3 regions of the Paenibacillus sp. GD4 genome follow, and region 2 is predicted to be linked to each of the others. Evidence: riboswitches for the same ligand, from Rfam matches in the RefSeq annotation. Region 2 holds a riboswitch; each other region holds the start of a gene.
The links. Region 2 has a riboswitch for cyclic di-GMP ahead of RAC89_RS16050 (C40 family peptidase). Riboswitches for the same ligand answer to the same signal wherever they lie in the genome.

Region 1 (5,896 bases), 1.1 Mb from region 2:
ACAGCGGGAAGAAAGCTCCCTTCGCAATAAGCAGCACCTTGGAAAATTCCCCGAAGCCAAACCAAAGGATAAACAGCGGCGTTACCGCAAGATGCGGTATGGTACGGATCATTTGCACGGTAGGGTCAAGCGATTGTTCAAATTTCTTGAACAGCCCTGTAGCCAGCCCCAGCACAAGTCCAAGTCCCCCTCCCAACAGAAAGCCAAGCGCCGCACGATAGATGCTGATCTGCAGGTGCTTGAGGATTTCTCCCGAGGCCGTCAGCTCATAGAAGGTAACGGCAATGGTCGCAGGAGTCGGCAAAATATTGCCGGAAACGAAGCCCAGGGACCCCGCCAGCTGCCACAGGATCAGGATGAGAGCCGGCAATGCGCTGCCACGCGCGGCCCGTATCCAAGTGCTCTCCTTCAGCCCCGCGGAAGAAGGAAGCAGAGCTTCCTCCGAAGGTTGTAGTGTATTCCCCGCTTGAGTCCGGCTGCCGGCGCTTGCGGGTATGGTTTTGGCGGTTAAGCTCATGCATCATCTCACCTTTCCCCTCATTAAATCCCTGAGCTGTCGATCAGCTCCAGCTCTTCGACACGCTCGAATTCGCTTAGCACCTTATGGCGCAGCTGCTGGAACGAAACGGTCGATTTCTTGCGCGGATAGGGCAAATCCACGGGAATCACATGGCGTATCGTGCCCGGCCTCGCATTCATAATCACGACCCGGTTCGCCAGAAACACCGCTTCGTCAATATCATGGGTCACAAGAATCATGGTCGTCTGATTTTTCTGCCATATGTCCAGCAGCACCTCCTGCAGGTGTCCCCGCGTAAAAGCGTCCAGAGCGCCGAACGGCTCATCCAGCAAAAGCACCTTGGGATTCCGGAGCAACGCGCGTGCAATCGCAACCCGCTGCGACATCCCGCCGGAGAGCTCGCGAGGATATGCCTTCTCGAAGCCGTTCAGCCGAACCAGAGCGATCAGTTCATCGACCTTGCGGCGCACCTCCGGATTCGTTAACGGCAAATCGGCCGCAATATTTTTCTCTACCGTTAGCCAGGGGAACAATCGATGCTCCTGAAAAATAAACCCTTTATCGATGCTCGGTCGCTCCACCTTCTCCTTCTCCAGCAGCACTTGCCCACGGTAGTCGGTGTCCAAGCCGGCGACGATTTTGAGCAACGTGCTCTTTCCGCAGCCGCTCGGTCCGATCACCGTGATGAATTCTCCGCGCTTTACTTGAAGCGAAATATCCTGAAGCGCTTGTACCGACCCTTGAGGGGTGGGAAACACCTTGAATAGCCGAGTGATATCCAATAGTACGCTCATGGCTTCAGCTCCTTATGCACTCTCGATAGTCAGCTCCGTATTCTCTTGCGCTCGCTCTGCCAGCTTCTGCTTGACAAGCGGCAGCAGCAGCTCTCCTGTCGTTTGCGCTTCTTCCAGGTTCGGGTAGCCGGATAAAATAAAAGAGGAAATGCCCAAATCCACGTATTCCAGGATTCGATCGGACACCTGCTCCGGTGTGCCTACGAGCAGCATCGAGCCGCCGCCCCTCACTGTAGAAAGTCCTGCCCATAGGTTCGGGGCGAGCAGAAAGTCATGGTCCCGCGACAGCTCACGCAGCTCGTTTTGGCGCTTCTGGTTGGTCGCATCGGTAGTGGCAAAGCGTTGATTGGAATTGTCGATTGCCTTCCGTTCCACTTTACTGATGATGTCCCACGCTTCACGCCATGCCTCTTCCTCTGTTTCCCGAACAAGCACCTGTGCCCTTAAGCCGTAACGAAGCGTTCTGTCGATTCCCTTCTCCCGCTTCAGCTCCGCACGAAGCTGCTCCAGCTCCGCAATCTGCTCGCGTATCCAATCGATCGGCTCCGCCCACATAAGAAAGACGTCGGCCGTTTCCACCGCAGTTCGCTTCCCGGCAGCCGAGCTGCCCCCAAAATATAAGGGAGGGTGCGGATTCTGGATCGGTGCGGGCAAGCTCGCCCCGTCCTCGAGCTGAAAGTACTTCCCTTGGAACTGTACGCGTTCCGCTCCTCCATAGGTAGAATTCGACGCTAGGAAGCTATCCGAGCTTTTCTTCGATTGCGTCCAAACCTCCTTCACAATGTGAAGAAATTCCCTTGTTCGTTCGTAGCGGGCATCATGATCGTGGGCCAGAGGATCTCCGGTAGCGATAAGATCCTGCGGCGAGCCGCCCGTCACCACATTCACCAATGCCCGGCCTCCCGATATATAATCGAGTGAAGCAGCCATGCGAGCCGCCAGGACGGGCGCGATGAGTCCCGGACGGAATGCGACAAGCGGCTTAAGCTTCCGGGTATGGGCAGCGATGGCGGAGCCGACTACCCAAGAATCGATGCAAGAGCCCCCGGTGGGGATGAGTGCGAAAGTAAAGCCTGCTTCCTCCGCCGTCTTCGCTACTTGAATCATGTACTCTGCGGTAGATTCCCTTTCCGGCTTCACCCCGATATATTTGCCGTCGCCTGTCGTCGGTATGAACCAGCCGAACTCCACTTGCTGAGACTTGTTTGTCATAACATTTCACTCTCCTTTACATGTTTGAACGGATTCCCAACGATCAACTCAGAAGGGATAAAAAAAGGAGACTCCTCTTACCTGCTCCTTCAATAGGATGCAAGATAAGCGAAGCCTCCGGTGAACCGGTAGACACATATTAACTATAATTCCAATGTGTTTACTGTGTTTTATTGTGCTCAGTATAGTTCAGTATCCCATGCAGTGTCAATATCTTTTTTCTAACTTCGCATAAAAAGGAAATAGCGAGATCCCGAAGGACCCCGCTAAACGATATCCATTAGTTGGTTGCACTCCCGCCGAATAGGAACCGATATTCCCAGTGACGTCCAGCGATCGAATCGGTCCGAACCCCGCCGGATTCAGGTGAGTAGGTATGAAGCATCATTCCGTCGCCCAAGTAGATCGCTACGTGAGTAATCGTCTCGGCAGTTTTGTCAATGCCGCTGTAATCGGATGCGCTTGAGCCGTTATAGGACATGAAGAACATCAGATCACCACGCTTCAGCTGCCGCCAATCGGAAGTAACGGCGCCCTGCTTTACGTAATCGCCCTGGGCCCGGGAATCTCCCGGCACAACCGTCCGGGTAGCATCCCAAAAGGCTTGCTGCACCAAATCGGAGCAATCGAACGTCGCCGTATCGAACCGCTCCGAACCGAACTCATAGGGTGTCCCGGTGTAAGCGGAAGCCGCTTGTATGATACTTTCAATTCGCTCCTGAAGAGGCAGCACAACGGCCGTTACCGAGAAATTTGCTGTAATATACTTGCTGCTGCTGCTGAGGTAGCCGACCACGCCGTTTTTATCCTTTGCCTTATACCAGCTGTCATTGATTTTCTCCAGAACGAGAACCTCCTCGCCTGTAGACAGCATCCGGATTTTGGACGCTTCGGTGGAAGGACCGGTCCGGAAATTGACCCCATAAATAATTTTTGCATTGCTGATCAACGTTATGTACTTCGAGCTGGAGCTGACATAGCCCATAGTCCCCTGCTGATCCTGAATCCGGTACCAATAGGGATTTACCACATCAAGAACGGTAACGACCTCTCCTGTCTTCAAATAACGCATGACCTGGCTTGAGGTGCTCGGCTGGTCCCGGAAGCTTACGCCGGCTACGGCTTGTGCCTTAGTGGGAACCGTTTCCTCCGCTTGTACAGCGGAACCTAAGGAAAGTACAATAAAGAGTAAGACCAATAAGGATGCAAGCTGCTTCTTCATGCTGTGATAACCTCCGTGTCTTTGGGTTTGGAATGGAAAAGAAAAGAACCCTCTCCTTACCAGCCGTTGAAGAAAGAGGGTTATCCCGGGTTCCCTAGATCCTTCGGCAGCTGGCGAGCATGGTTGAACGATCAACCGAAGCCCCTGTAGCTTTGCGTCACCGGCTTTCGCCGGCTTTGCCATTATCGTGAGAGGTTAACTTAAATCATTTCGTGACTCTATTATAGTTTGAGTGGGTACCGATCGAAAATAGTCGAAACGATGCATCATTTCCCATGGGAAAACAAGGCTTGAAGCCCTATTGACCCCTTGTAATATAATGGAAATATAATATAGTTCACAGCTTAGAGCGGTTCAACGCTCACAGCCTCACCCGATAATTGCAAAATGTTTAAAATTGTTTCACAAAGATTCCGTAAAAATCGCCCGTTGCTTCGAATAGTATGAAAAGAAACTATCCACGGGAGGTCTACACTATGGAGAAACGATGGACTCGTTACGAGCTGCAGGAGCCCTTGATTGCGCTGCATAACGGGCATCTGTACAAGGGACGGGACCTCGCGCTGAGCCGCCAGGTTCTCGTGTTCATCGTCAAGCTTAGCGGCAGCTACCCGGCACAGGAGTATATAGAGGAATTGGGCAAAGGCGGGCATACGGCCTGGCCTTCCCTGCTGCATGTTCTGGATGCGGAGGTTACCGCTGAGCAGGTATCCATCATTCTGCCCTACGAGAAGGGAGAACCGCTGATCCGGTTGATCGAGCATCATACACTTTCCTTCGAGCAGATCGTCAAGCTGCTGGTCGAGCTGGGACACGACCTTCAGGACGTGCTGGAGCGGCGCCCGTTGGATTTTTCCTTACGGGCGGAAAATTTATGGCTCCGGCATGACGGCAAATTGAACATCATTCACTCATGGGATAAGGGAACGGCAAAGGAGCGCCCCGCGAAGGAGCTTTGCCGATTGTTTTTCCAGCTGGTTACCAGATCCTCCCATGTCCCGGAGAACCCCGAACCTTTCCGGGTTCGCCTTGCCGCGGCATTGGCGGAGCTCGGAGTACAGGAATCGGCCCGGAGCATTCTGGTCCAGGCGGCCCAGCGCACCATGCAGGAGCAAACCTCGCTGGCCGCCTGGATACGCAGTCTCCAGGACGCCTTGTCCGGCACAGGTGACCCGGAGGTCGCGTCAGTAGAAGAAACGGAAGAATACGAAGAAGAGGAACCCGTCAGGAAGAGGGGCTGGAGCTCCTTTTTCGGTAAAAAAATGTGGATCGGCCTTACGGCCGGCGTGATCGGACTTGTCGTTTTTATCGGCGTATTTGCTTTACTGTTCGAGACCGTAGGGAAAATGCTTGCTTCAGACGAGAGAAAGCCCGCCGTCACGCAAGCTACGCCACCGGTTCAGGAGAACCCGGTGCAAGAACAGCCGAAGCCCGCTCCCGAGCCGAAGCCTGCCCCTCCGGCCGGAGACGGACCGGTTCAGGTGCCCGCCCTTAAGGGGCTTAGCAAGGAAGAGGCGGAGAAGCTGGCGCTTTCCTCCGGGTTGAAATACGCTTATTTCCTCGAAGTCAACGAGCAGCCGGCCGGTAAAGTGTTCAAGCAGGAGCCCCAGCCCGGCGAAACGGTGGATAAGGGGACCCGCGTTACCTTCTGGATCAGCAAAGGGAAGCCTTAACTGCTATAAAAGCGCCCCTGCGCACGTTTGCCATGGAAGCATAATAAGGCGGTTGAAAGCTTATGTAAGCTTCCTCCGCCTTATTGTGTTTACCGCAAGCCTTCTCGGCTACTTCGCAGCTATTGCCGCCACCGTCGATAAGAAATGGGCCAGCACGGCACCCACTTGGTCGACATGGGACTCATTGATTTTGTTTTTGTACTGCATCGTGACCCTCAGAATATCTTGCTCCGGCTGCAGCAAGCGCTGCTCCCAGCTGTATGCGGTTCGCCGCTCCAGCTCCAGCACCGTGGAATCGGCCCAATCGGCCCACAGCTTGTCCGACTGCGACTGCACATACGACTCGTAAGCCGCCGGCATATCGATCCATAGCTGCAGCGACACCCCGGGCTCCTCCTCCGCAAGACGCAGCCCCCGCAGCTCCCCTGCAAAATCCAGCAGCTCGCTCGTTAAGGTGAAACCGGCACTGCATGCT
Region 2 (5,896 bases):
TATTCACCGTACGGTAAGCGACCCGCTTCAGATTGAGCAGATGCACGGCCGTCACGTTCGCCGTAGTGGAGTTATGACCGTAGGAGCCGCAGCCAAGCGTAAGCGAAGGAAGGTTCGTATTATAAATATCCCCGATCGCCCCGTGCGTAGAAGGTGAATTGACAATGACCCGCCCGGTCTTGAGCACGGAGGCAAACTGCTCGATGACCGTCTTATTGTTCGAATGAATGACAGAGGAGTGTCCCATCCCGCCGTACGCCACCACCTCGGCGGCCCGCTGAATGCCTTGCTCCGCATGCTTCACCTTATAACACGCCAATACGGGACTCAGCTTCTCGGCGGACAGCGGATGCGCAGCGCCGACCCCCGTAAGCTCGGCAACAAGGATTTTCGTGTCCGAAGGCACCGTCACACCGGCCATCTCAGCTATCTTGACCGCCGGCTGCCCTACGATAACGGCGTTGACGGCACATTTTTCCGGATGGATGACAAGTCTGGATACGAGCTCCGTCTCTTCCTTGGACAAGAAGTAACAGCCCATTTCCTTCATCAGGCGCTTCGCCGCATCGTAAATCGGCTCCTCGAGAATGACCGCTTGCTCCGATGCGCAAATCATGCCGTTGTCGAACGTCTTCGACAGAATCAAATCCGTTACCGCCTGCTTCAGATCGGCCGACTTTTCGATGAAGCAAGGCACATTGCCCGGACCGACTCCCAGTGCCGGCTTGCCAGTGCTGTAGGCGGATTTCACCATCGAGGATCCCCCCGTGGCCAGGACCAACGCGACATCCTTATGGTTCATCAGCAGCTGTGTCGCCTCGACGGAGGGCGTCTCGATCCATTGGATGCAATCCTCCGGCGCGCCGGCTTTTACAGCCGCATCCCTAACAACGGCGGCAGCCGCCACGGAGCACTTTTGCGCCGACGGATGAAACGCGAATACGATCGGGTTTCTCGTTTTGACAGCAATCAGTGACTTGAACATCGTAGTTGAAGTCGGGTTCGTCACCGGCGTCACCCCTGCAATGACACCAACCGGCTCCGCTACGACACTGAAGTTCTCATACGGGTTTTCCTCGATAACGCCGACCGTTTTGGCATACTTGATACTGTGATAAATATATTCCGTCGCAAAAATATTTTTCGTAATCTTATCCTCGTATACCCCGCGTCCCGTCTCCTCTATTGCCAGCTTCGCAAGCGCCATGTGCCGGTCTAGCCCGGCGAGCGCCATCTGCTGCACAATGCGGTCGATCGCGTCTTGATCCAGGCTCATATACTCCTGCTGTGCCGCCTTGGCCCGTTCCACAAGCCGGTCTACCTGCTGCTGGACGGACACGTTCTCCGCCCTTTCCGTCTCCTGCCGTGCTTTGTTTACTGCCATCTCCATCCACTCCTCTATAGAAATGATCCTTCCTGATCACTATGTTACTTTTTTCACAAGGAAAGAACTATGAAGTTGCTCACACCGTAAATATTTTTTTCCTGCACAAAAAAGAAAAGGACCACCCTCAGGTGATCCTTCTCACATCCTATGTACCTTGCTCGAATCAATACGCCGAACCGCCGTACAAAAACCGGTTGTTCCACTGGGTTCCGCTAATCGAATCGATGCGTACGCCGCCCGAAGCGACCGAATACGTATGCAGCATTTGGCCGTCCCCGAGATAAATGCCTACGTGCGTAACCGGCTCCGTTGACTTGTTGATCCCTTGGTAATCCGAAGCACTGGAGCCTTTGTAGGACATGAAGAACATCAGGTCGCCGCGCTTCAGCTGGCTCCAATCGTTTACCTGGTTGCCCTTGCCCCTCACAAAGTCCGCCTGTGCCTGAGAATCACTCGGGAGCACCGTTCTTGCGCCGAGCCAGAAGATCGTCTGCATGAAATCAGAGCAATCGAAGGTGGAATCCTCCCAACGGGTAGAGCCGAATTCATAAGGAGTTCCCAAGTAAGCCGTACCGGAATTGATAATGCTCTCCACCCGCTCCGCCATAGGCAGGATCACACCGGTAACGGAGAAATCCGTTGCCAGATATTGCGAACCTGCGCTTACGTAGCCGCTCACTCCAGAGGCATCCTCCGCCCGGTACCAGGAAGCATTCACCTTCTCGATGACATAAAGACCCTCCCCCACCGGCAAGGAGCGGATAATCGAAGACGAAGTCGAAGGCTGCGTACGGAAATTCACTTTGGCGATCACTTCCGCATTCGATAAAACATCAATGTAAGTGCCGCTGGAGCTGACGTACCCAGTCAAACCCTGAGCATCCTGAATTTGATACCAATTGGGATTGACCAGCTGCAAGGCCGTTACCACTTCACCGGCTTTGAGGTAGCGCATGACATTGCTTGAGGTGGACGGCTTGTCCCGGAAACTGACGCTTTTCGTCGCCTTAAGCTTGGTAACGGTCTCGGCGGCCTTCGCCGCCTGCATCGGAACCAGAAGCATACACATCATAAGCATGGCTAAGCCGGCGATCCACATTTTTTTCATCGTTAATTCCCCCGAGTTGTTAGAATGTCCTACCCGATCCGGAGTTGCCTAGGGAACGATGTAAAAAAAGAATCTTCCGCTGCAACGCCGCGCGCAGACGTCTTGCGGAGGTCCTCTTTCCTTCGATCGTTCGACAGCTGGCTGGCAAGAAGAACACCGAAACCGGCGTTCTTCGTAGCCCCTATAGCTTTGCGCCGCTGATTTTCATCAGGTTTGCCTTTTCGGGACGGAAAGTGGAAATGCTTTGCATACTCTGAGTATAATTCGACAATATTTTTCCGGCATGTGTCCAAATGCGTATTTTTTTCCATGGAATATTTAAGTTTTATTGCCTATTGTGCTCATGTTAATTTTTGTAAGGGACTTATAAGGACTCCAAGTGCTTGAGAAGTTCGTTGATTTCACGGCGCTTGTCGTTCCTGGAGATTTACAGCATTGGGCAGCAGGGATCCTTAGGGGAGGTTAGAGAAATATAGACTATTGGTCCTATACATTCGGACATTTCGTATCCCGTTTCTTTTTTAAGGGGAGGTCATTCGTATCAATAAAAATGCAGTAGCCGTGTTTTCATTCGCCGGTTACCATATTATACCTTTAAATTTAGGAGTTTATATCCTTGAAGTCGTATCTATCGAAGGGCCGGTTGGAATTAAATCCTCTTTTAGACCTGATCTATATAGTTCCCCATACCTGCCCCCAGCCTCTACTCTTCCTCCCAGCATCCTTCGCTGTATCCCTCGGTAAGCAGTCCGCCGTACGGACGCAGCACTTCATGTAGCAGCTGTATGACCGGCTCATGCTCATCCTTGCGGTATAACTGTTCCAGCGCAGCGACCAACGAATTACTCAGCTCTTCGTCGAACCTCCGCAGCATACGCAAGGCCCACTTCCCGTCTCCTATCCATTGCCGGTTAGCTCTTAATACAAATTCATGCACAGAACCGATCAGTTTCCCAGCAATAAACAATCTCTCAGCTCGATCCCTGCTGCTTTGCAGATCAAGCAAGCCATTTGTGATGTCATACCTGGCATCGCTCAGCTGCTGCGTAGTCCACTCGTAGGGTCCGGCCTGCAGCGCATCCCGTGCCAGTCCGATAAGCTCCGCCGCCGAACCGTCATCCCGCAGAACCGCTCCTTCGGTGCACATACGCAGTATCGACGGAAGTCCCGACTCGGCTGCCGCCTCGATAAACATAGGAAAGCTGTCGCGGGTAACCACGAATGCCTCAATCAACCAGCCGTGGGCGGTGTACGTTTTGCGGAACGGATACGACCGCGATTCATCCAGGATAACCAGATCCAGATCGGAATCCGAGGTGTCCATGCCTTTCACGGCACTACCGGCAAGTATGGCTGCATTGCATTCGGGAAATTGCTTCTCAAGAAACCATTCCGCCGCTTTCAGGGAAGACACTCGGCCCGCCATCTTATCCCTTCGACCCCACAAGAACGGCTGAACCCAGGAAGTCTCTGCTTTGATCCATCATGTCCGTATACGTAAGCGAGGTGTGCCATACGGAAGCGTCAATATAGGCACCTTCACTTACGATTTGATGCTCATCCGGATGATTTAGGTCATCCTGCGCCGACAGCTCTTCCATAGGGGAGACGGAGAGACGAATGTCGGTGAAGCCCTGCGCTTCCAGAATCGCTCCCCATTCCTCTGCAGATAGCAGTTGGGCAATGCCTAGAAATTCCACCAGTTCGTCTTTAATGCCTCCCGTCACATCGTGAAGGCGGATCACTTCACTGTCATATAACATCCCCCCGGGCTTCAGCACACGGTAATATTCCGAAACGGCTGCCGATGCATCCGCGAAGTTGGTAACGGATTCGGCAAGGACAAGATCAAATTGATTGTCCCCAAAAGGAAGCCGGCAAATATCGCCTACCGCAAAATCTACCTTCACCTGCTGCAATTCACTGCGCTTTTTCGCCTTCTCAATCATCCCCGGTCGCAAGTCGACGGCATATACTTGAAAGCCCTTTTGTGCAAGCAGACATGCTGTACGGCCTGTTCCGCACCCAACCTCCAGAATGGAGCTGCCCGGCTGCAGCGGAATGGTATCCAGCATTTTTAAGGTAAAAGCGAATCCTCCGGGATGGGCGCTGCCTATTCCCAAATGCGTTAACATATCTAAATATTTCAAGGTTAATCCTCTCCTTCGCACACTACTAATAAGTAAATGCGCGGAGCGAGGAGATGGTTTGGGCGATTGCCTCAGGGCATCCGTCCAAACAATTCATAAGCGGCTCCATATGCTGTTGTAGAAAACGTCAGGGAGGTGATAGACATGAGTGCAGTTGCAGGCTACCGCTCTTCCACAGCAGCGATCCTTGTGCTTTACATCCTGTTGGTCATCATTTTGTCCGCAGGTTTCTTTGTCTAAATGACACAGGGACGATTAAGAGCGTCGACCACTTCGGCCGACGCTCTTTCCTGCCTTCTTTTAAGCTTCCGCCAGCTGAAGCACGCGAACCAAGGCTCCGCGGGGAGGGGCTTGCCCGCCTGCAGGAATGCACAGCAAACACTCCGCATCCTTGATTGATACCATGATGCTGGACTTGTCCCTACCGGCAGGCGCTACCTTTAGTGTTGCTTGCTCGGTGTAAGTACGGGCTCTTACATAGCGCGGGTAAGCGGAGCCTTTGCCGTAATCCGCATCCAGCAATGCGGTACATTCTCTGGGCAAAGGACGGGCGCAGCCTTGAATCGCCTTAAGATACGGCCTCACGAACAGCTCAAAGCCGACGAAGCTTGCTCCCGGATTGCCTGACAAAGCAAACAGCGGCTTCCCCCGCCACCAGCCGAACGAGCTTGGACTCCCCGGGCGCATCGCCACCTTGTTGAAGATAAGCTCCCCGTCCCAGCGCTGAAACAGCTCGACCAGCACATCCTTATCACCGACGGAAACTCCCCCGGTCGTTACGAGGATATCCGCCCAGTCCAGCGCCTGCAGCAATGCCGCCTCTACCGTTTCCGGACAGTCCGGTAAAATCGGCATCAGCCTTGGCTCTCCTCCTGCTTCACGGATCTGGCAGGCAAGCATATGGCTATTGCTGCCTCGTATACGGCCAGGCTCCAGCGCAGCTTCTATTGGGAGCAGCTCGGAGCCGGTGGAGAAGACCGCCACTCGAGGTACACGGTGCACCCTCACCTCGGCACAGCCGAACGTAGCCAAAATGGCCGCTTCCCCGGGTCCGATACGGCGTCCTGTTTCCAGCAGCAGCTCCCCCACCCCGATTTCCTGACCGATTGGAGTGATGTTGTCACCCATCCGCATCGACTTGCGGACCAGGACCTTGTCGCCCTCCGGCCCGTCACCGGCCAGCAGCTTGTCCGTCATCTCCAGCATAATGACCGCATCCGCACCTTCCGGTACGACTGCTCCAGTCATAAT
Region 3 (5,896 bases), 2.3 Mb from region 2:
ACAGCGAAAGGAGCTCATTCCGGAGCCGAAGCCCTTCACCAAGGCGTCGGCCTTAAATATCGGCAATCCTCCCAGCTGGAGAAAGGCGCTTCGCTATGCCATAGACGGCTGCGACGGCGTTACGCTGTCTGTTTCCGATGAAGCTATTCTGCAGGCTAAACGGCTCATCGACCGCAGCGGACTTGGCTGTGAGCCGGCTTCCGCGGCAACACTGGCCGGTTTAAGGCAGCTGGTTCGGCAAGGGACGATTCACCGGGAAGAGACGGCGGTATGCATTCTTACAGGACATCTGCTGAAGGATACCGAATCCATTCGGGAGCTGCACCTCGGGGCGACGGATCTCGCCGCAAGCACCCCTTTGAGCGTCGAAGAGCTGACTCTGAGGATACAGCCCGGATTCGACACCGATTGCTAAGCTTGGTTGCTTTCCCGTCTTCATTTCTATACAATAGGGAAAAACGCACATGGGAGCTGTTACTAGGATGAACGTTAAAATTTCCCGCAACGCGGCGAAGGTCCTTCTGGCCGAGATTGAGAAGGAAGAAGACAAAAATTTGAAGCTTCGCGTCTATGTTACCCACAGCCACGGCGACCACGCGCATTATGGTCTTGCTATGGATACGCCTACGGAGAAGGACGTTGTCGTTTCTACCGATAAAGGCATCGATGTGATTCTGCAAAAGAACGAAGCGCTGCTGGACGGCGTTCGGATTGATTACTTCTATACTCCGCAGGAGGGCTTCGCCGTAACGAATCCGAGCAAAGGCAATCACGGCGACCATTAATTCGGCTTGTCCCTGCGTATAGAAAGGAAAGGTCCGTATGGCCAACGACATTCGGGTTTGCGACAAATGCAAGCACATGAGAATGAAAACCGCTGTTCCCAAGCTTCAGAAGCTTGCGCCGGATGCGGAGATTAAGATAGGCTGCAAATCCTACTGCGGTCCCTGCTCGCGGTTTGCTTTTATTTACGTAAACGGTCGCTACGTTACCGGAGCTACGGAAGACGAAGCGATTGAGAAGGCGAAGAAATACATCAAATGAAAAAGAGCCTGTGCAGGGCTCTTTTTTTGTTGTATAATGATCTCCAATTTACCAACCGTTGGTCAATAAAAGGAGAACGCACAAATTGCTTCCTAAAATAGACTCTGCACAAAAAACGGGTTTTGCCCGTTTCCTGCTCTTTCTGCACGCCTATCATCCGATTGTTCATACCTTGCTCGTCGGTACCATTCTGGCCCGCGCCGCCTCGTCCATGAGCATGCCCTTCCTGGCCATCTATTTGTCCCGAGATGGAATGAATCCGCTGCTCATCGGGGCGATCATCGGCGCGGGCTCTCTGGCGGGGACGGCGGCGGGGTTTATCGGAGGAGCTCTCTCTGACCGTCTCGGACGGAAGCTGATCATGATGATCGCCCTGATCGGCTGGGTCGTCATCTTCATGGGCTTCGCTGTAGCGAAATCGCCTGCAGCCTTTCTGCTGCTCAATATGCTCAACGGCGTTTGCCGTGCCTTCTACGAGCCGGTTTCCCAGGCGTTGATGGTGGATGTGACGACGAAGGAGAAGCGATTGAAGGTATTCTCGCTCCGATACCTTGCCATCAATGTCGGTGTTGCCGTAGGGCCGCTTCTCGGAGCGTATTTCGGTACGATGGAGGCGTGGCTGCCTTTCCTTATTACCGCCGGCATTTATTTGGCATATGCTATAGGTCTTTACTTGCTGCTGCAGCGATTCGGTATTCAAAAAATCGAAGGAGAACACAAAAGCCAAGTAACGGTTGCTTCAGCATGGCGCGTCATCACCGGAGACCGGGTATTCCGATTGTATATTATGGGCGGAATCATCGGAGCGATCAGCTATTCCCAGATGACAGTGACCTTATCACAATATGTGGAGCGAAGCGTAGCCGACGGAGCGACACTGTTCGCTTTGCTGATGAGTATTAACGCCATTACCGTAGTCGTGCTGCAGGTACCGGTATCAAGGTTCGGGGAGCGCTTCGGCCCGCTTGCAGCGATCGTGGCTGGAAATCTCATGTTTGCCCTAGGCAATATCGGGTACGCCTTTGCGGATTCGTGGCTGCTGTTCATGGTATCGATGTTCTTTTTTACGCTGGGGGAAATATGTAACTTTCCTGCATCGAATGCCCTAATCGACCGGCTGGCGCCGGAGGGAATGCGAGGGACTTACTTCGGGGCGCAGTCGTTCACAAGTCTGGGACACTTTATCGGGCCGATCATTGGGGGAGCTGTACTATCTCACTGGGGCGGATCTCCGTTATTCCTAGGATTGGCGATAGTAACAGTAGGCGGTTCTTACTTTTATTCCAGAGGGAATCAATTGTTTAATTCAGGACTAAAGACCTACGTGAATTCCAGAAATTGAGCACTATGGTTGATATATTCCGTGAGACCTATCTTTTATGCTAAGAAAGGATAACAAAAGACAAAATTCGATCGTTCTCGATATGGGCAAAGCAGACGAAAGTCTGTGACGCAAAGCTACAGGGGCTACTACGGAGAAGATGCGTTAAGCCAGCCAGCCGCCGAAGGAAAGATGATTCGCGTATAGATGCGGGCCTCCAGTCCTTGGGACGGAGGTTCTTTGTATGTGTGACAACCTATTCTAAAAGCAAAGAGGGACATAATGATGAAGCAGGAGTTTTGTACGAAGGTGGGCAGTGACGTCGTAGGCTTGTATTTGACGGGCGACGGACCGAGAATGGTGATCAACCGGGAGGAATACGAGCTGACGCGGCCCTGCTGGGACTTGGAGATGGTGATGGGACAGCGTCATCATGTCATTACCTTTTATTGGCGCGGTGAGGTTAAGCTTTCCGTGCGTTTTGATGCCAGTAATGATGTGCTGCTCAAACTGTTTGATTACTTAAGCTACCGGACGGAAAAGGTTCGGTACGCGTAGAAGTAAAAGTTTGTTCAAATGGATAAGCCTCCTGCATACATATTAGGTGATAAACTAGGGCTGTGAAGATTTCAGCCGGCCTAATAGGAGGAATTCCTGTGCAACCGACCGATTACGCGGCATCGGCTTCATTCGAGCATCGCTTTTGGCTGCAGATTGCGGGCGATCATGCCCGGTTCATTAAGGACGCGTTATCTCCGGATGAAGTACAGGAGATTCAGCGTGCCCGGTTTTACATTGCGAAGCTGGATGAGCTGCTGGAAAAATCCAGGACGGAGCTGGATGAAGCGCAGCTGCAGGAGCTTAGCCGGGAGAGCTATACTCGCGCTCAGGATCTAAGGAACTTCAAGCTCCATCTGCTGCGCAGACACCTTACGGGTAAGATTGGCCTTAAGCTGCCGCCGAGCTTTCTGAACCATATGGTCAATGAAGTGGAGGAGTATTTGCGTGTCCTCCGGTTCCTCGTTTCGGGTCAACCGGCTCCCATGTATAATGAAATCCACCACCATCTGGTATGGCTTCAGGATGCATTCGGGCATGCCGCTTCGATTGCCGGCGACCTTGATATGGCGGAGAAGCCGTTGATTGAAACCGCCCAGAGCTTCGAATCGCATTTCCGCGATTTTTACATGAAAGCGGTTGAGCTGGCAGGCTACATGCGCGCGAACATTTCGCAGTTTCCGGCACTGGCTCGCTTCAACAAGGAGATTGAGCTGGAGATGGTGCTCTTCAAGGGCTTCCTCCGGGAGCTGGAAGAGATGAGGCTGACCGGCGAGGTGCTGGGTGTATTGACACCGCTGATGGCGGATCATATGGCGCGCGAGGAATGCTATTATTTGACGAAGCTTTCGCTTACGGCCGGCACCAAAGCGCCGGAGTGCGACCCGGGCAAGCCGAGAACGGAAGGATAACAGATAAGGAAGACCGGATTTGAGCAGCGCAAATGCGAGCTCAAGGCGCCGGTCTTTTTTCCGTTGCCGATTCAACCCTTTTCCGAGCTGCGGTAGGTGCGGGGAGAGACACCGGTCTGCTTCTTGAATACTTTGCCGAAATGGGAGAAATTATCGAAGCCGACCTGCTCCGAGATATCGGTAATGCTGAGCTCGGATTGCTGAAGCAGACGCTGCGCCTCCTTGATTCGCTTGAGGTTCAAATAGTCCGTGAAGCTGAAGCCGGTAATTTCTTTAAATTTGCGGCTGATATGACTGATACTGACATAAAATTTCTCGGAAAGCAGAGGCAGGCTGATCGGTTCGGCGTAATTCGCATTAATATATTGAACGATTTCCGATATTTTTTCATGCATCGGCGAGACATGCTCCATTGGCGCCGTCTTGTTTTTTTGATGATAACGTGCGGCATGCAGCAAAAGCTCGGTAGAGGCAAGCTGAACTGCGAGCTCGTAGCCGGGAGCGGCAGCGTGGATTTCTTCGAGCACGGCCAGCAGCATCCCTTCCAGCTTTAAGCGCTCATGCAGGGGGAGACGAAGCAGCGGTGCATCAGCCATAAAGGGAGAGCGCAGCAGCTCGGCAAGCTCCGGAGGATGCTGCTCGAAGAAGGACTCCCAGTAATAAATTAAGATTCGATCATGCTCGGGTATGCCGACATCCGAGGTTTTATGAACTTCTCCGGAGCGAATGAAGATAAGGTCTCCCGCTTCGACCGAGTAAGACCGGTCTTTAATAAAGTAGCTCCTCCGCCCGGAAAATAAGTAATAGAGCTCATACTGCGAATGGATGTGGTTAATGGCCATGGTGTAGTGTCCCTTGCGGCGATCGAATTCGACCCCGATCCTCTTGTCCGGCGTTGTGCAACGGAGTTGGTTTGGAAATTGCATCGGCTCATAACGCTCCTTTCCTAGGAACAGTATAACAAAATTTGCGGCATTTGACGCGAAAAGGTTTCATTTGCGGCGAATGTTTTATTTATTTGCGCTATGATTTGATTCAGAGATGGGTTAATCACGAAAGGAGAGAATGAATATGGCAGCAAAAAAGAAATATGTTCAAGTAGGTGTCGGAGGGCGAGCCGAGTTCTTCTACAAGGCGATTGCAACCGATTACAAGGAAACGTCGGAGCTTCTCGCCGTTTGCGATATTAACCAGACCCGCATGAATTACGCCAACAAGCTCCTTACTGAAAAATACGGATACAACCCTGTAAGAACCTACAAAGCCGATCAATTCGATCAAATGATCGAGATTGAAAAACCGGATGCCGTAATTGTTACCAGTGTGGACCGGACTCATCACACTTACATTATTCGTGCTTTGGAGCTCGGCTGCGATGTCATTACAGAGAAGCCGATGACCGTTGACGAGAAGAAATGCCAGGAAATTCTTGATGCGGTGGAACGCACGGGCCGTCAGGTTCGCGTAACGTTTAACTACCGCTATGCGCCTCATCATACGAAGGCTCGTGAGCTGATCATGAACGGCGAGATCGGCAAGGTCACCTCGATCCATTTCGAATGGCTCCTGAATACGAAGCATGGCGCCGACTATTTCCGTCGTTGGCACCGTGATAAGCGCAACAGCGGCGGCCTGCTGGTGCACAAGTCGACCCATCACTTCGATCTGGTCAACTTCTGGATCGGCTCCCAGCCGGAGGAAGTGTTTGCCTATGGCGACCTGCTGTTCTACGGCAAGGAGAACGCGGAGCAGCGCGGAGAGACGAAATTTTACCAACGCGCTACCGGCAATCCGAATGCGGAAGGCGACCATTTCGCTTTGCACTTGGATAAGAACGAACACTTGAAGGCGCTATACCTTGACGCAGAGCACGAGGACGGCTACCAGAGAGACCAGAGCGTATTCGGTGACGGCATCAACATCGAGGATACTATGGGTGTGCTGGTACGTTACAAAAATAATGCGATCCTGACCTATTCCTTGAACGCCTACATGCCTTGGGAAGGCTATCGGATTGCTTTCAACGGTACCCGCGGCCGGATCGAAATGACCATCGTGGAGC

Region 1: another riboswitch for cyclic di-GMP. It lies ahead of RAC89_RS20785 (C40 family peptidase); the one in region 2 lies ahead of RAC89_RS16050 (C40 family peptidase).
Region 3: another riboswitch for cyclic di-GMP. It lies ahead of RAC89_RS04885 (hypothetical protein); the one in region 2 lies ahead of RAC89_RS16050 (C40 family peptidase).

The regions. Positions count from the first base shown of each region.
Region 1 covers NZ_JAVCYK010000001.1:4,385,639-4,391,534, reverse strand. Annotated here, with positions in the region: gene RAC89_RS20800 (ABC transporter permease) at 1-517, opposite strand, end outside; gene RAC89_RS20795 (ABC transporter ATP-binding protein) at 541-1,314, opposite strand; gene RAC89_RS20790 (LLM class flavin-dependent oxidoreductase) at 1,327-2,526, opposite strand; gene RAC89_RS20785 (C40 family peptidase) at 2,807-3,748, opposite strand; cyclic di-GMP riboswitch class I at 3,851-3,939, opposite strand; gene RAC89_RS20780 (PASTA domain-containing protein) at 4,225-5,421, shown strand; gene RAC89_RS20775 (hypothetical protein) at 5,530-5,896, opposite strand, start outside.
Region 2 covers NZ_JAVCYK010000001.1:3,316,606-3,322,501, reverse strand. Annotated here, with positions in the region: gene adhE (bifunctional acetaldehyde-CoA/alcohol dehydrogenase) at 1-1,384, opposite strand, end outside; gene RAC89_RS16050 (C40 family peptidase) at 1,551-2,495, opposite strand; cyclic di-GMP riboswitch class I at 2,625-2,723, opposite strand; gene RAC89_RS16045 (nucleotidyltransferase domain-containing protein) at 3,199-3,909, opposite strand; gene RAC89_RS16040 (class I SAM-dependent methyltransferase) at 3,923-4,645, opposite strand; gene RAC89_RS16035 (YjcZ family sporulation protein) at 4,790-4,885, shown strand; gene RAC89_RS16030 (molybdopterin molybdotransferase MoeA) at 4,946-5,896, opposite strand, start outside.
Region 3 covers NZ_JAVCYK010000001.1:1,032,625-1,038,520, reverse strand. Annotated here, with positions in the region: gene thrC (threonine synthase) at 1-415, shown strand, start outside; gene RAC89_RS04900 (iron-sulfur cluster assembly accessory protein) at 483-785, shown strand; gene RAC89_RS04895 (YuzB family protein) at 823-1,044, shown strand; gene RAC89_RS04890 (MDR family MFS transporter) at 1,130-2,386, shown strand; cyclic di-GMP riboswitch class I at 2,462-2,551, shown strand; gene RAC89_RS04885 (hypothetical protein) at 2,648-2,923, shown strand; gene RAC89_RS04880 (DUF2935 domain-containing protein) at 3,022-3,834, shown strand; gene RAC89_RS04875 (helix-turn-helix domain-containing protein) at 3,906-4,760, opposite strand; gene RAC89_RS04870 (Gfo/Idh/MocA family protein) at 4,906-5,896, shown strand, end outside.